2 linked regions of the Methylotuvimicrobium sp. KM2 genome follow. The protein of the gene in region 1 interacts with the protein of each later gene in a pairwise test. Links are inferred from orthologs where the notes say so. Each region holds a gene or a part of one and is shown on either strand. Other genes may lie near its edges. The genes, in order: WJM45_RS16230 and WJM45_RS15430.

Region 1 (8,869 bases):
GTACCATTTCACAAGTCTTCCGTAGAATCCAAGCCTAAAAAAGGTAAGCGATTCGCCCCTGGACGCTGGAGCGTCCAGGGCTGCGTTCCCACGCTGGAGCGTGGGAACGATAACCTTTATCCTTTAACCTTTCTTCTTTCCCCTTTCATCTTTCATCTTTCTTCGCGGCGTCAACTGCTCGACATCGATCACGGCGGTCAATTCCTCGATTACTGTTCCAATCAACCATGGCCGCTGCTTACGATGGGTTCGCCAACGAACTTGCTCGGGGCGCACTTTGCCGATCGACAGAAGTTCATCGCAAGCCAAGCCCCAATTGCCATCCTGGGTAATTAACATACTTTTAAAAGGCTGCTCGATTAAGTTTCGTTTATTCGCATAGCCTTTTCCTAAAATCAATTGCCCGGAATCGAGAATACCGATTTTTCGTTCCTGGTCTTCCAGCAAACCGATAAACCACGAGGGTTGCCCAGGAATTTTAGTAATCGTCTTATCGAATTTAATGGCTCTGGATAACTCAACCAAAGGCGTTGCCAGTATGAGCTGGCCTATTCTAAAAAATAAGGCTTGGAATTCATACTGCGCCCAAGACGGCATAACCGCAAGCGGCATGGTAGGCTTTGGAACCAATTGCAGTTCAACCAAGGCCGACGTCTTGGCAATGGTCTCGCTTTTTTTCTTTATTTTTGATTCGACATGTGCTGTCGGTTCGGGCGCTTTTGCCTTAGGTGCCGATGGCATAGTCACCTCGGCTTCCTCAGTCGGCATTTCCTCCAACAGGGTCTTTAAATAGCTGTCGAGAGCCAATTCCTGGTGAATAACCTGTTGCTCGATATCCAATTTGTTATCGCTAAGACCCTTCATTAAACTGCCGCCGTTTCTTTGACAGTTTGATTATCATGCAATAACAAGCGATCCAGCAAGGCCGAGTAGGCCTCCACGGCTTTCGATTCCGGCCAATAAATCGATAGCGGAATCCCTTGCGTGCTGGCATCCCTGATTTTTGTATCGATCGGTATGATCGAATTCCAAAGATAATCCGGATATTGCTGTCTCAACACCCCAAGGCTTTCTTGAGCGGCGCGCGTTCGTTTATCGAACATCGTCGGTACAATCGTGTATCGAGGCGCATGCGTACGTGATTTATAAACCATATTGAGCGTATGCATCATGCGCTCAAGCCCCTTGACAGCTAAAAATTCGGCTAACACCGGCATAATTAATTGCTGACATGCCGCCAGTGCATTAATCATCAAAACGCCGAGCATTGGCGGGCTATCGATGATGACGTAATCGTAACGACCGGATACCTTGGCTAAGGCATTATTGACTACCAATCCCATACCGCCCATCGATGCGACTTGTCGGTCCAACGTTGCAATCGCGGTCGCGGCCGGCAACACAAACAAACCGTCGAATTTAGTTTCTACAATATAAGGTTCGGGCCCCGCGTTTTTCTTTTTCAAACTGGCATCATGAAAAAGATTGTATACGCTAGCCTTGACTTCATCGGGATTCATTTTGAAATAACTCGTCAATGCGCCGTGCGGGTCTAGATCGACCAATAATGTACGAAATCCCCAGGAAGACAATAAACCGCCGAGCGTAACGACGGTCGTCGTTTTGCCTACACCGCCTTTCTGATTGGATACCGTCCAGACCTTCATAAAATGCCTTTCAACTTAAATTCATTAGCTAAACCGCAAAAAATCGGTTCTCGAAGATTTTCCTGTTCCCACAGTCCTCCGAAGGAACTCATAACTTGACCGCCAGAGCAAGTAGGAACAAAGAAGGATATACCCACCACTATGGGGAGCCTTGAGTATTATTCATTTCAGCTTCGGTAACCGGCGATATATTCAGTAACTTCGCTCTTTCTTCGTCATCCGCGCCGTAACGAGCAAAAGCATGCGACATCAACACCACCACAACCCTTCTATTTTGAAATCGACCTGCCTCGCTACTGTTATCGGCTATCGGATGAAATTCTCCATAGCCGACCGCCGACAATCGTGACGGCGCTATCTCTTCGTTGACGAACTCCCTTACTACGCTAGTCGCTCGCGCCGAAGACAACTCCCAATTGGATGGGAATTTAACAGTACTAATCGGGACCGTATCGGTATGCCCCTCGACATGAATGACATTCGGCATGCGTCTGACAATTTCCGAAACTTTTTTCAAAATCGGTAAAGCTTTTGGCGATAACTCAGCCTCGCCGCTCGCAAATAACAGTTCGCTATTCATTTCTAGCTCGATCCAAAAGTCATGTTTTTTAACCGCCACCAAATCCTTTTCGATAAATGGCGCCAAGACTTCCGACATTTGTTCGGATGCTTCAATCAAATTGCGACGCTCACGGAGGATTTCCTCACTAAGCTCATGCTTTTTTTCAACCTCTTCCAAAGTCGGATGGGGTAGCTCGATCGGTTGAACTGTCATCGGCTCTTCACCGATTTGGATCGGCTGCACCACGGTAAAAGGGGGGGCTGCTTTATCGGAAATCGCCGATTCCGATTGCCTTTTCGAAAAGGCCTCGCCCAATGAGTCGGACAGTGTTTTATATTTTCCCTCGTTGACCGACGAGATTGAATACATCACGACAAAAAACGCAAATAATAAGGTAATAAAATCAGCATAGGAAATCAGCCATCGCTCATGATTTTCAGGTTCGGCCAATTCTTTTTTTTTTCGCCGCATCACGCCCCTCCGAGCTAATCCCGGTTTTCGATTAAAAAACCGGATAATTTCAATTCGATATTTTTTGGATTTTCTCCCTCGGCAATCCCTACGATGCCCTCGACCAACAATTCCTTAGCCTGTGACATTATCAATATTTGCATCTTCAATTTGTTTGCAACCGGCAAAAAAATCAGATTGGCAAAGCCAACACCATAGATCGTCGCAACAAATGCCGTTGCAATACCGGATCCCAGTAAACCAGGCTCGGCCAGATTTTTCATGACATGAATGAGACCGATCACGGCGCCGAGAATACCGATTGTCGGCGAGTAGCCGCCCATGGCTTCGAATACTCTGGCCGCCTGTAAATCACTAAATTCCCGAGTACTAATCTCTAATTCCAAACAATCCCGAATCACTTCCGGTTCGCTACCGTCGACTAATAGCTGTAAACCCTTGATTGCGAAAGGATCGATTTCGGTATCGAGAACCGACTCCAGACCCAACAGACCTTCTTTTCTGGCCAACGCGCTCCATTCGACCATTTTATTGACTTGTTGCTTAAATAATTGCTTTTGGGGCTTGAAGATCCATAAACTGAGATTGAGGCCTCGCAAGAATACTGTCGGTGGAAATTGCAACAATGTAGCGCCTATTGTACCGCCCAAAACGATCACTAAGGCCGGTCCGTTTAGCAGTGCCTCAGCATGTCCGCCGTCCATTATCGTTCCGCCGACGATCGCCACGAAACCCAAAACAACGCCAATGAGACTTAAGTAATCCATTATGTGATCCGACTTAATTGCCGTCCTATTTCATCGAGGCTGTAAACATTATCGGCTAAGCCTGCATCGATAACCGCTTTGGGCATACCGTATATCGTGCAACTTTCCTCGTTTTGCGCCCAAACTATCGAACCGACTTGTTTCAGTTTTCGAGCGCCTTCTTTACCATCCGACCCCATACCGGTTAAAACCACAGCCAACACTGCATCTTGAAAATGCCGAGCGACTGAAGCTAGTGTAATATCGGCACATGGACTGTAAATCTCTCCGGCTATTTTCGGCCTTAAAACAATCGACTTACGCACGCCGGAGCCTTTTAATTCCAATTGCATTCCTCCTGCCGCAACCAACGCCGTTCCCGGCTCCAAAATATCGCCATCGCGTGCTTCCCTAACCTTGATACGGCATAATTGATCCAACCGCTCGGCAAAACTAGCCGTGAAGTTTTGCGGCATATGTTGAACAATGATCACCGGCAACGGACATGACTGCGGGACTTGACTTAACACTTGCTGCACCGCAACAGGACCGCCGGTCGAGGCGGCAATCACCATAATGCGTAACGCGCCCAATTGTTTCGCTGTTTGCTGAATCCCTGGCTTAGCCGGTTTTTCAAGCGATTTTTCTGCCGGTTCGGTTTTATTCTTAGCCGGCGCTCCGCTGCTTCTTGTTTTGCTTTTTCCGGCTTGCAAGGCAACCATGCGTACTCTTCGCCGAAGCAAGCGTTTGGCCGTTTCTCGGTCGGCATCGATCTCATCCAGTCGCTTCGGTAAAAAATCCACCGCACCGGCATGCAAAGCATCCAATGTCGCTTGCGCGCCTACCTGAGTCATTGCCGAAAACATCAAAATAGGGGTCGGCGTTTCCGCCATGATGCGTTTAACCGCAGTAATGCCGTCCATCAACGGCATTTCAATATCCATCGTTATGACATCGGGCGATAAGGCAGCCGTCAGCCTGATCGCTTGTAAGCCGTTATTGGCAATACCCACCACTTCAAATTCGGCGAGTCCTTCGCCATCTTTCGACTCCTCAAGGATTTCTTTGATTCTTTTACAAATAAACCCGGAGTCGTCGACTATCAGTACCTTAACGGCCATGAGAACTTATAATTAATCCTATTTGAGCCAAAAATGTCTAATATTGAAAAGGTACAGATTTGTTTGGCGATCGATCCCCTTCCAACAGTTGAAGAAATTATTTCATGCACGTTCCTATACGCCAACTGATTTACTTATCGGATAGAGTTTCGATGATTTAGAGCTGGATTCCCCGACAGAGACATACCTCGAATCTGACATAATTAAACGACTATTCGCAAAGATAAGAAGTATTAGCTTGCATATCGCTTCATTAAACCGGGCACGTCGAGAATCAGTGCAATGCGCCCGTCGCCGGTGATTGTCGCCCCCGAAAGTCCGTCCAAACCTTGCAATTTCGCACCCAAAGCTTTAATAACAACTTCTTCCTGACCAATTAATTGATCCACGACAAAACCGACTTGACGCCCACCGGCATTGACCACAACGACATGTGCAGAAGCTTGTTTATTTAGTACATAATTCGGGTCCTGCACGAGCCATTCGCCGAGATAAAATAGCGGTAGGGCTTTGTTTCGAACCATGACGACCTGCTGTCCATCCACGACATTAGTCACACGAAGATCCAGATCGAGAATTTCCATCACGCTACCCAACGGTAATGCGAAAGCTTGATCGGCTAGCTTAACCATCAATGTCGGCATGATCGCAAGCGTCAAAGGTACCTTGATAGTAATCGTAGTACCGACGCCTTCCTTTGAATCAACCTCGACCGCACCGTTCATTTGAGAAATGCGGGTCTTTACAACATCCATACCGACGCCCCGCCCCGAAACATCGGAAATCTCGGTTTTGGTCGAAAATCCGGGCATAAAAATTAAATTAAAACATTCGCGTTGATCCAGTCGAGCGGCAGTATCGGCATCCATTAAACCCTTTTCGACGACCTTGGCCCGCAAAGCATTGGCATTCATGCCCTTACCATCATCCTTTATCGATAACTCGATATGATCGCCTTGCTGCGAAGCGGTCAACACGACGACGCCTTCGGTCGGCTTACCCGCCGCTGCCCGCTCTTCCGGGCTTTCGATACCATGATCGACCGAATTTCTCACTAAATGCACCAATGGATCGGCCAAAGCTTCGACTAAGTTCTTGTCGAGATCGGTTTCTTCTCCAACCAATTCCAGTCTAATTTGTTTATTGAGACTACGCGCCAAATCCCGAACAACACGCGGAAATCGACCGAATACTTTTTTAATCGGCTGCATTCGAGTTTTCATGACCGCTAATTGTAGATCGGCTGTTACAACATCGAGATTGGCAATTGCCTTGGCCATCTGATCATCGCTCTCGGATGCAGATCTAAGCGTCTGAAAGCGATTTCGTACCAAAACCAATTCGCCGACCATGTTCATGATATCGTCGAGCACCTGAGTATCGACCCGAACGGTGGGCTCAATTTGCGGTGCGGCTGGATGAGCAGCTTTTGATGAGGCGGTTTTTTGCTCTTTAGCGCCATGCTGCTCTATCGAATAAGTAGCAGACGACGGTTTGTCTTTGTTGTCGGGAACGGATTCGGCGACAGGTTTCTTTTCCGACGCCTTAGGCGCTTGATCGCCGGTTTCGGCAACCGCTGAAGGATTGAACTTCCCTTTACCATGCAATTGATCGAGCAAATTTTCGAATTCGTCCTCGGTAATCTCATCGGAATCCGAAACCGCCTGCACCGATTTTTCGGCGGGTATCGATACCGTTTCAGCACTTTCCGATTCGGCTCCTGCATTCGATGCGGTTTCGCTTCGACCGGATTTGGGCGATGTCGGCGAACCACCTTTGCCATGCAATGCATCGAGTAGTTGCTCGAATTCATCTTCGGTAATTTCATCGGCTGCCGAAGCCGGTTGCGATTCACTTTGCGTTATTTTAGGGGCGGTCGGCGAAGCTCCTTTACCATGCAAAGTATCGAGCAATTGCTCGAACTCTTCCTCGGTGATTTCATCGGAGCCCGAACTATCATCAATGCTAGCAGATTCCTCGTCGGCCATATTCAGCATCGATTCGAATTCTTTCTCGACAATATCGATTTCATCGACGGAGGCAATCGGCGATGGCTCTTGCTCTTCCTCTCCCCTTTGCTCGGGTGTTTCCGCTTCGAATGCTTTACCGGGGGACGTAAAAGCCTGAAGTTTGTTTAGCAATGCCGGCGATGCTGATTCAGGTTCTTGTCCGGCACGGATCTGACCGAACATTTCGTTAACAATATCGAGCACCTGAAGCACGACATCCATTAATTTAGGATCGACTTCCCTATCGCCTTGTCGAAGCACATTAAAGACATCTTCAGCTTTATGGCAAATTTCAACCAGGGGGTCTATCGCTAAAAATCCGGCACCGCCTTTGACGGTATGAAAACCTCTAAATATGGCATTGAGTAAATCGTAATCATTGGGCATCTGCTCGAGTTGAACCAACTGCTCGCCCAATAATTCAATTATTTCACCGGATTCGACTAGAAAATCCTGTAAAATTTCGTCGTCCAGATCAATCGCCATAATTCAATCCTCAAAAACCCAAGCTGGATAGCAAATCGTCAACATCGTCTTGGCTAGTCGCCACCTCGTCTTTTTTATCGTCAACACCGGGCACGACCGGGCCCGGCAATTCGACGCTCGACATAGCCGCCTCTCTCGAAGTCGCCTTAACGCTTGATAAACGGATTAAGTCGACCATGCCGTTTTCCAAGTCTTCGACCATTGCTATCACGCGCCGGATGATTTGTCCGGTAATGTCTTGAAAACCTTGAGCCATTAAAATATCGTTGAGCCCGTTTTGCATAATTTCCAGCGATTTAACCGACTCATTAAAATACTCAGTGATTTCCTGACTCATGTCTTTGAACTCTTCGAAAGGCATTTTTCGAATCAAGAAACGTTCCCAGTTTTCGGCGAGTCTGGTGGCTTGTTCGTTGAGCATTCGCGCAACCGGAACGATATCCTCGACAACGGTCAAGGTTTGATCGGCAGCTTGTTCTGTCATCGTAATGACATAACGCAATCGTTCCTTCGCATCCGGAATTTCCTGCGCGGCAATCTCGGTGATTTTTGAATCCACGGAAAAATGTACCATGGCGTCGTGCAATTGCCGGGTTAATCGACCCACTTCAATAAACAACTGGCTTTCGCGGATTCCGGCTATTTCATCGAGAATTCTGTCGGCCGTTTGCTCGTCTCCTTCTTCTAATGCCTTAAGCAGGTCTTTAACCTGATTGAGGCGATCTTTATCGGTCATTAAATCCCCTCAGACTTAGCTGTCTATGCGTTCAAAGATTTTTTCGATTTTTTCTTTGAGCGTCGCGGCGGTAAACGGCTTGATGATATATCCATTGACGCCGGCTTGAGCCGCCATAATAATTTGCTCTCGCTTAGCTTCGGCCGTTACCATTAAAACCGGCAACGTGGCAAGATCCGGGTCGGATCGAACGGCTTTAAGCAAATCCAATCCGGACATGCCAGGCATATTCCAGTCCGTCACTAGAAAGTCGATGCCTCCGGCTTTTAGTCTCGGCAGAGCGGTTTTACCGTCATCGGCTTCGGCCGTATTAGTAAAACCCAAGTCCCTAAGCAAGTTCTTTATAATACGTCTCATCGTCGAAAAATCATCCACAATGAGAATTTTCATATTTTTATCCAAGGATAGTCTCCAACCCACTCAACTTAATAAATAAAACCTTTTTAACGTTTGATGCTACGCATCGCATATCTTTTTCAATAGCATGGCCAATCCCCTTGACGCTCTTTCCCAAGCTCCAGCTTGGGAAACACACCCCGGAAACTCCCCCTTCGACAAGGCTCTCCTGAGCGCTGCCGAAGGGCTCAGGGCAAGCCTTCGACAAGGCTCTCCTGAGCGCAGCCGAAGGGCTCAGAGCAAGAGCTTCCTGAGACCGACACAATCTCCGCACATTCTCAATCAACCCGGACTTGCTCGTTAAATCTTCGTTGATTGTAGGGAAGCTAGAGCGTCTCGGTCTTCATTCCCACGCTGGAGCGTGGGAACGATAAGGGGTGTGAATAATTACTCCTGAACAGATTATACCTCTCGCACTTGAAATTTCGGCATTGCCTAAGGAGCGCCGGGGTGTGCGGCCCCTCACCTAACGCTAGGTGAGGGGCCAGCATGGAGCTGCTGGCATAGAGCCTACTAGGATGTATTCACCCAGCACCTAAATTATCCAAGATAGTTAACCATAGCCAATGGACTATGGAATTTAGGTGCTGGGTTCACGGAGTCCTTTGACGGACACCCCGGCGCCGAATTTTGATCTGCGATGGGTATACCCAAGCTAGAACCAGGGTAACCGCA
Region 2 (8,871 bases), 200 kb from region 1 along the record:
TGCTTGTTCGACAAAGCTCTTAAGCGATCGAAGTCCGCACGAGTGTATTCGAACTCTCGAAATTGTTGTAGTGAGGACGGCTCTTGTCGGGGCGTCACGCTCATTTTTAGAATAAACCGGATGCGGGGTGGTCGATTTCGAGCAGCTCGGCCAAGCCGAGTAAGCGAGCGCTATCGATGAATTTTTCCGATGGAAAGTCGAAAACGACGTGTTTCCCCGATTTGACGGCTTCCTGTTTTAACACGGTGAGTAATTGTAATGTTGCAGTATCGACAGTCGTAACCGCTGACGCATCGATTTCCAGTGTTTCACGGGATTCGAAGGCCTTGACTAAAGACTCATGCAGTTCGTTGATGTGACGGATGTTTAATACGGCGTCCAGCATTATCGGACCTTCGGTTTTCGTTGAATTCGCTGCATCGGTCATGGTTGTGTCATGGTTCATGGCTAGCTATTCCATGTGGAGGCGTTTTTAAACATATCGCTCATAACAAATGACCGATTTGATCGAGTTCATCCGGATTCAGGAGTTTATCGGCGTCGAGCAGCATGATCATGCCTTGCTTGGCGACATACATCCCTCGCATGTAACGGGTGTCGATGTTAGTGCCTAGGTCGGGCGCTTTTTTGATGTCGTCATGACGAATATCCAATACGTCGGACACAGCATCGGCGACGACACCCATGACCATTTGTCCGGAGGCCGTTGCGACATTAATGACGATGACGACGGTCGTCGGCGAATAGTCCACGGCGGCGATATCGAAGCGTTCGCGCAAGTCGAGAATCGGCACGATGGCGCCGCGAAGGTTTAGTGCGCCTTTGATATAGCCAGGCGTTTTGGGGATTTTGCGTATCGGTTCCCAGCCCCGGATTTCTTGGACTTTGAGTATTTCAACGCCATACATTTCGCCGGCCAGTTCAAAAGTCAAAAACTGTTCGGAGGCGGGGATGTTGTTCGCGATGGTTTGGTTGTTCGTCATAACTAGTTGATCCTTTTGATCCGTCATCTGTTTAACCTGAATTCGGCAGTTTAACCATGAAGCACATGAAGTTCATGAAGGATTCCAAGAACTTACCAAATCCTTCTCGCTAACCTTTTTGGTGAGCGAAAGTTCTATACAAACGCGTAATAAGCTATTGAATTAACTTCCTATTCTTCATGATCTTCATGGTGAAATGCTTTTTCTAGGTTTAAGGTTTAAAACTCCTCCCATTCATCGTCGTCTTGTATCGGTGTATTGAACGTGGGCGCCGGTTTTGCTCGTGTTGACTCTTGTTTCGAGGGCGCAGATGCTTTTGTTTTTCCGGTTGCGGGTTTCGGCTTATCCGTAATCGTTTCGAAAGTCTGTTCAGATTTGTTCATGTTGTGCCCCAGCTTGAAAAAACTCAATAAATTCGCCATCTGAGTGGCTTGGTCGGTCATCGACATGCTGGCGGCAGATGCCTGTTCGGCTAGTGCGGCATTTTGTTGTGTGATCTCGTCCATTTCGGAAACCGCTTGATTGACTTGCAGAATACCTTGCGATTGTTCCATGCTGGCGGCGGCGATTTCCGAAACGATATCGCCGACTTTTTTGACGCCTTGCACGATCTCTTGTAATGCGGAGCCGGTTTCATTGACAAACTCGGTGCCGGTTCTTACTTTTTGCACACTATTTTGAATCAGCTCTTTGCTTTCTTTTGCAGCGACGGCGCTTCTTTGCGCCAAGTTCCTCACTTCGGTGGCAACGACCGAAAAGCCGCGTCCTTGTTCGCCGGCTCTTGCCGCTTCGACCGAAGCGTTCAAGGCAAGTAGGTTGGTTTGAAAAGCGATTTCATCGATGACGCCGATGATTTCGGCGATTTTATTGCTGCTGTCGTTGATTTCAGCCATTGCCGAGACTGCTGAAGCGACTACGGTTCCTCCTTTTTCCGCGAGTTGCCGGGCATTTCCGGAAACCAGATTGGCTTGTTGCGCATTGTCGGCATTGTTTTTGACGGTGCCGGTTAGTTGTTCCATGCTCGATGCGGTTTCTTCGAGACTGGCGGCCTGGGTTTCTACCCGTTGGGATAGGTTGTTGTTGCCGCTTGCGATTTGTTGAGACGTGTTGCTGATGAAGTCGGCCGAGCTTCTGATTTGTTCGAATATTTCGCTGAGTTTATCAAGCGTTTCGTTGATATCGTTTTTGCATTGCGCATAGACGCCTTCATAATCGTTCGTGATGCGTTGCGTCAAATCGCCGGACGACATGCTTTGCATGACGCGTGCGACATCGCTAAACGCGCGTTCGATGACGTCGGTTAATTCATTGATACCCTCGCTCAAGGTTTCGAAGAAGCCTTCCTTGCCCTCCATGTTGACGCGACCGCTAAGTTCTCCTGACTTAACCTGTTGTACGATTTCGGCGATTTCATGCTGAATGCTGACTTCGTCGCTGCGGTCGATCCATTCGACGACCGTGCCGAGCCGTGTTTCGCCGGCGAATACCGGTGTCGCGATGACCACCATCGTGCGACCGCCAATCATCAATTCGGCTTTGTAGGTTTGCGTCAATTTTGCCAGCAAGCCGCGTTGATGGGCCGGGTTTTTATGAAAGCTATCGATATTCGTGCCGATCAATGTGTCGGCATTGAAGTCCGGCAAATCCCTTCGGAAGTCGTTTTCATTGCGTTTGAATAGGGATTTCGCGGCATGATTCATATAGATGATGTTGCAGTCCGCATCGGCCATCATGACATTGCCGGTCACTTGGTCCAACGCCTGCTTGAGTCTCTCGGTGACGGCTCCGGCTTCGAGTGTCGCGGACAAGTCGGCATTCAGTTTGACTTGCATCGATTGCAGTGCCCGATTGAGGTCTCCGATTTGATCCAAGCGGTCGATGTCGACCTTGTTACGGAAGTAACCGCTCGCGGCATTATGGCAAAATACGATCGACTGCTCGATTGAACCGAGCATCAAGCGGAAGGTATGAATGCCTAGTATCAAGCCCAACAATGCCGATAGCGAATAGCCGGCAAGGGCGATAATGTTGCCGTCGATCATGGCTTGATAACCGGCATGAAGTAACGGCAATATCAGCAACAAAAAGGCGAGGCCGGCTTTTTTAGACAACGCGCCTTGTTTGACTGTGGCCAGCTTGGCAGCAATTCCTGTCGGTCTGATGGTGGCTCGATCCGCGGCGATCTTTTGATAAAGCTCTTCGGCACGGTCGATTTGATCGCGAGAAGGTGCTTGGCGAACCGACAAATAGCCGGCAACCCGTTTATTTTCGTAATACGGCGTGACGTTGGCTTCAACCCAATAGTAATCGCCCGTTTTTGTGCGGTTCTTAATGATGCCTATCCACGGACGCCCGGCTTTGATCGTGTCCCATAAATCCTTGAATGCAGCGGGGGGCATGTCGGGATGACGAACGATGTTATGGTTCGAGCCGACGAGTTCGTCGCGGCTGAAGCCGCTGATTTCGACGAAGGCGTCGTTCGCATAGATGATGCGGCCTTTCAAGTCGGTTTTGGTGACCAGGATCGTGCCCTGCTTCATCATGATTTCACGATCGGTGACTGGCATGTTCATTTTCATTGTAAGGTTTCCCCGTAAACTGTGGCATTCAATCGAAGGCGGTTAATTTTCATCGTTATCCACGCCTTCTAATTTAAGTAATTTGTTGACATCCAGCAGCATCACCATGCGTTCGTTGAACGATGCGAGGCCGTTGATGAATTCGGTGCTGACTTTGGCGCCGAAATCGGGCGCGCTTTGAATTCTGGTCTTTTCAATGTCGATTACGTTTGAAACCGAATCGACGACCACGCCCATTACCCGGGGTTTACCGCCGATGAAGGCTTGCAGGACGACGACGACGGTCAACGGCGTATAGTGGGAATGGCCTAGGTTGAAACGTTCGCGCAAATCGATGATCGGCACGATCGCGCCGCGCAGATTGACGACGCCTTTTTCATAAGCGGGGACATTCGGAATTCTGGATACCGGTTCCCAACTGCGGATTTCTTGTACCCGCAAAATATCGACGCCGTATTCCTCGTCGCCGAGTGTAAAACTCAAATATTGCGCCATATCGGACGGCTTTTTGCTGTCCAGCTGTTGTTGGGATTGATCGTCTGTGTTTGCCATTTTGGTATTCGTTCGGTCAATGGTTCGATAAACGGACGAGTCCTGGAATATCCAGGATCAAGGCAACCGAGCCGTCGCCGAGAATGGTTGCACCCGATATGCCTTCGACTTGTCGGTAATTGGCTTCGAGCGACTTAACGACGACTTGTTGTTGCGTTAAAAGGTCGTCGACGAAAAGTCCGCAGCGGATACCTTGGCCTTCGACGACCACCAGCAAGCCTTCGGTTAGTTTGGTTGCTTTCGCATTCGGGACCGAAAAAATTTCATGCATGCGGACAATAGGCAAATATTCCTGGCGTAGCCGAAAGGTTTCGCCTTTGCCGGCCACGCGATTGATCATGCGCTCGGTGACATTGATCGATTCGATGATGGAGCCGAGCGGTATGATATAGGTTTCATCGCCGACCGCGACCGATTGACCGTCCAGGATCGCCAGCGTCAACGGTAAATAGATCGCCATGGTCGAGCCTTTGCCCAACTGCGAAACAATATCGATATTGCCGCCGAGCGATTGAATATTTCGCCTAACCACGTCCATGCCTACGCCGCGCCCGGATACATCGGTTAATTGTTCGGCGGTCGAAAACCCAGGCATGAAGATGAGTTCATAGGTCTGTTTGTCGCTCAACACGGCATCGTCCTGAATCAGTCCCTTTTCCAGTGCTTTGGCCCGCAATTTGTCTTTATCCAGTCCGCGGCCGTCGTCACTGACTTCGATGACGATATTACCCCCCCGGTGATAAGCTTCGAGTGTGACGGTTCCTGTTTCTTGTTTTCCTGCCGCAATGCGTTCATCAGGTGTTTCGATGCCGTGATCGAGGCTGTTTCGAACTAAGTGTACCAGAGGGTCGCTAATGAGTTCGACGACGGTTTTATCGACTTCGGTATGTTCGCCGATCAGTTGTAGTTCAATTTTTTTGCCCAGTTTCGAGCTCAAATCATGAACCAGCCGAGGAAAGCGGCTGAACACGAAACTAATCGGCAGCATTCTGATATTCATGACGCTTTCTTGCAGCTCGCGCGTATGCCGTTCGAGTTGTGCGAGGCCGTTTTTGAGTTGATCCAGTTTATTTAGGTCGAAATGTTCGCCGATTAAGCTCAGCATCGATTGGGTAATGACCAATTCGCCGACCATGTTAATCAGTGTATCGATTTTGGCGGTATCGACACGGATCGAGGCGGAGCTTTTGCCGGCGTTTGAGGGTTTGTCGGCGTTTATTTTTTCGTTTTGACCTGATTCGCTGACAATGGGAGGGTTAGTCGCCGAAGAAGGGGGCGTTGTTTCAATTGCAGCGGATTGAGGGGGGGCGTCGAATGCCGGCGAGGAAGCCTGTGTCGTTTGTTCGATGTTTTGCACGGCAAGGTCGCAATGCTCCTCGACCCAATCGAAAATATCGTCGATTTCCGAGCGAGGGATGTTGCCATGCACGGTTATTTGCCAGGAAAGATGGCATTCCTCGGGGTCGAGTTCGTAAAGCCCGGGTACGCCTTGTAGGTCTACGGTAATATCGATTTCCCCCAGTTCGGCCAATTCACGAAACATTCTGACCGGGTCGTTGCCGGTTTTAAGCAAATCGGCATGAGGGCTAAAGGCAATACGCCATCCTGCATTATCGTTGTTGATTACGATAGGTTGGGGTTGTTCGAGGGGCGATGCAGTTTTGTCGGCACCGTTTAATTCGGTGTCGAGAGCTTTTTTATGCTCCGTGACTTTTTCTTGATCTAAGGTTTTTTCGTCTTGAATCGCGGTTAGCATTTCACGGAGGCAATCGACCGACCCTAGCAACACATTGATAGCCGGTTGAGTAACTTTTCGGCGGCCGTCGCGCATTTCATCAAGCAGTGTTTCCATTGCATGCGTGAAGTCGGCTATCGCCGAAAACCCGAATGTTCCACTTCCGCCCTTGATGGAATGCGCGGCTCTGAAAATCGTATTGATGGTTTCGGCGTCGACATCGCCCATGTCTAGATTCAATAGGCCGGATTCCATGATATCGAGTCCTTCGAAGCTTTCTTCGAAGAAAATCTGGTGGAATTGCGCCATATCAATAGACATTGAGTGGTCCGTATCTGAAGGTTTTTGTTAAAAATGATGTTGATTGAAACGGATGCGACAGTAGCAAAAGAAAACGTCAATAGCTGATATATATTTGTTACGAATTTCGTCTCGTTAGCTATGGCCAAAGGCGTGTAGACGATTAATAGTCGAATCGAGGCAGCTTAACCAAGTACTTTTTGAATCGTTTTCAGTAATTGATCCGGATTGAATGGTTTGACGATCCAGCCGGTTGCTCCCGCTTCCTTGCCTTGTTGTTTTTTGTCGGCGCCCGATTCGGTCGTTAACATAAGCATAGGCACGAATTTGTAATCGGGCAAGGCTCTCAAGTCTTTGATCAAGGTGATGCCGTCTTTATTCGGCATGTTGACATCGGTTACGACACAGTCGAATTTTTTGCTTTTTGCCTTATTTAACGCATCCACGCCATCGACGGCTTCGACAACGTCGAAGCCGGCCCCTTTTAATGTAAACGAGACCATTTGTCTCATCGATGCGGAATCGTCGACTGCAAGAATACTCGCCATGATGTTCTCCTAAAGTGTAGTAGTCGGATTTGATTGGGCTAAGGAAAAATAGTGATCCCTAGTCTTTAATGAAGTAATAATATAACTTAAGAAATTGACTAATAATAACTAAAACGAGGTCGTTTATTTCATTATGATGTCTACAGGGCCTTGTTGGGCGTGAGGTGGGTAAGGCAGCGCTCGGGTTTTATACCTATTACCCATTCCTATTGGATAAAGTTTTTCGGCATTTTAGCGCTTTTTGTTTGGGAAGCGATTGCCATGTCATCGTTTTTTGGGGTTATTATCAAAAAATGCGATTCCTGTCTCTTTTTTGCAATGAGATTGATAAGGCGTTGAGTTATTAAAATAGCTCAATGTCTTCGTTTTCGCCGGCGTTTTTGATGAGCGTATCGGTGTTTTCGTAGATCACGGCCCTATTTCTTCCGTTTTCCTTGGCGTAATACAGTGCTTTGTCGGCGCGATCGAGTAGCGTTGTCGGCATACACATGCTATCGATATGGGTAATGCCGATGCTGACTGTAATGCGTCCTACCGTCGGAAAGTTATGGTTGGCGACCGTTTCGCGAAATCGGTTAAACGTGTGCTCGGCACCTGCCATATCGGTGAGGTTGAGAATGACGACGAATTCTTCGCCGCCGAAGCGAAATAAAAAGTCGTTATAGCGAAAACATTTTTCCATCAGCTGGCTGAAAATCAAGAGGACTTCGTCGCCGTATAAATGGCCGAAGTCATCGTTGACTCGCTTGAAGTGATCGATGTCGAGCAAGGCAATCCAGGAGCTTTTTTGATGGTTTGTATCGGTGACCGGGTATTTCAAATAATGTTCGCAAACTTGCAATAGACGGGTATCGAACGATTGGCGGTTAGGCAACTTGGTCAATACGTCGCGTTCCTTGCTGTCGTGCAATATTACTTGGTTTCTAAATATCGAAAGGAGTTGACGGAATAATTCTATCGTTTGCCGGTCGAAAAGGCCGTCTAAGGCAATCGCGCGATCGGGGCCTTTCGTTTCTTTGAGCGAGAGATAGACTTGGCGAAAGCGCCCGTTGGCATCGGACATTTTTGGGATGACGCGTGAGTCGTTGTCGAGGATGTTGATTAAGTCGTTATGATCGTTGCTTTCGTCACGAGTAAAATCCAATGGGAAGCGTCTCACCAATTGTTCGCAAGGTGCTACGGCTTCGCCGGTCTTTTTTCGGCTCCGGTTGTAAATCTCATAAGCCGCGGCTTTCTTCACCCCAGGTATTTCAAGCAGAATATCCAGGAACTGGTGTGTCAGCGCCTGATAATCGGGCTGCTCGGTTAGCGAAGCAGCCCAGGCAAATACTTGTTCTACGGATAGGTTGATAGTCATCAAGCGCTTATTATGGCATTAAAATATAACTTTTTCGGATTTTAATGCGGCATAGATGTCATCGATCGAGTCGGCCTCGCTATCGAATTCAATGTCGGCAGCTTCGTAATTCAAACCGACGCATAGAGCGATCAATCCGGCATTATTAATGAGTTGAGCGAATTCTTCCGGTTCGCTGAACAGCGTTTCGACGACCGTTGCGGCATGACCATTGTCGAATAGCTTTCTTTCCAACAAATAGGCCGTTTCATGTGCCTTATGGCCTTTTAATAAAATGACCGTGGCTTTTTGTCCGAATCGTGCAGCGCGGTCTTCCGGCGAAACCGGTTGCAGATTGAATTCATCGGCATTATCGGTGATCATGCCGGCGCCGACCGTGACATTGCTTAGCCGGTCGATGACGATGAACGAGCCGGTGCCTTTGCTGCGTTTGTATGGGTCGAAGACGACCGGCGCGTTCAGGTTGACCGTGCATAGACCGATTTCATTGAGATTGAGCTCGCTTGCATCGTGATGTTCCAGCGTGTTGACATCGACTCGGTGATGAATCATCGATATCGATCCCGAAGCGGTTCGAGTCGCGAGCTTGATAATGTATTGCCGGCCCGGTGTCAGAGCTTTTTCGGTCATCCAGACGATCATCGCTTTAAATTTGTCGGCGACGGTTGGTGAGTCCGTCTGTTTGCCGATGATCATGTCGCCACGACTGATGTCGATTTCATCCTCGAGCGTCAAGGTAACGGCCATCGGCGGGAAGACTTGTTCCAGTTCGCCGTCGTAAGTCACGATGGATTTGATTTTGCTGGATTTTCCGGAA

What was found.
Region 2: the proteins of WJM45_RS16230 (region 1) and WJM45_RS15430 interact in binary tests that used the Escherichia coli proteins (3 or more experiments, as listed by UniProt). The link is inferred for Methylotuvimicrobium sp. KM2 from one-to-one orthologs.

Annotation. Positions count from the first base shown.
Region 1 is NZ_CP150634.1:3,863,509-3,872,377, forward strand. The notes cover bases 5,936-8,822. They hold WJM45_RS16230 (protein phosphatase CheZ), read right to left. Parts: upstream 7,799-8,822; coding sequence 7,073-7,798; downstream 5,936-7,072. Other genes in these bases: WJM45_RS16225 (chemotaxis protein CheA), read right to left, coding at 5,936-7,062; cheY (chemotaxis response regulator CheY), read right to left, coding at 7,814-8,200. Outside these bases: WJM45_RS16200 (chemotaxis protein CheW), read right to left, coding at 124-864; WJM45_RS16205 (ParA family protein), read right to left, coding at 864-1,667; flagellar motor protein MotD, read right to left, coding at 1,807-2,700; WJM45_RS16215 (flagellar motor protein), read right to left, coding at 2,715-3,467; WJM45_RS16220 (chemotaxis response regulator protein-glutamate methylesterase), read right to left, coding at 3,467-4,567; more of WJM45_RS16225, read right to left, coding at 4,801-5,935.
Region 2 is NZ_CP150634.1:3,666,153-3,675,023, reverse strand. Bases 3,651-6,539 are described here. They hold WJM45_RS15430 (chemotaxis protein CheA), read right to left. Parts: upstream 6,171-6,539; coding sequence 4,131-6,170; downstream 3,651-4,130. Other genes in these bases: WJM45_RS15425 (response regulator), read right to left, coding at 6,335-6,539; WJM45_RS15435 (chemotaxis protein CheW), read right to left, coding at 3,651-4,057. In the rest of the region: WJM45_RS15455 (protein-glutamate O-methyltransferase), read right to left, coding at 1-104; WJM45_RS15450 (STAS domain-containing protein), read right to left, coding at 107-445; WJM45_RS15445 (chemotaxis protein CheW), read right to left, coding at 486-983; WJM45_RS15440 (methyl-accepting chemotaxis protein), read right to left, coding at 1,202-3,550; more of WJM45_RS15435, read right to left, coding at 3,605-3,650; more of WJM45_RS15425, read right to left, coding at 6,540-6,700; WJM45_RS15420 (GGDEF domain-containing protein), read right to left, coding at 7,041-8,054; sulfate adenylyltransferase subunit CysN, read right to left, coding at 8,073-8,871. UniProt on the Escherichia coli protein: Involved in the transmission of sensory signals from the chemoreceptors to the flagellar motors. CheA is autophosphorylated; it can transfer its phosphate group to either CheB or CheY.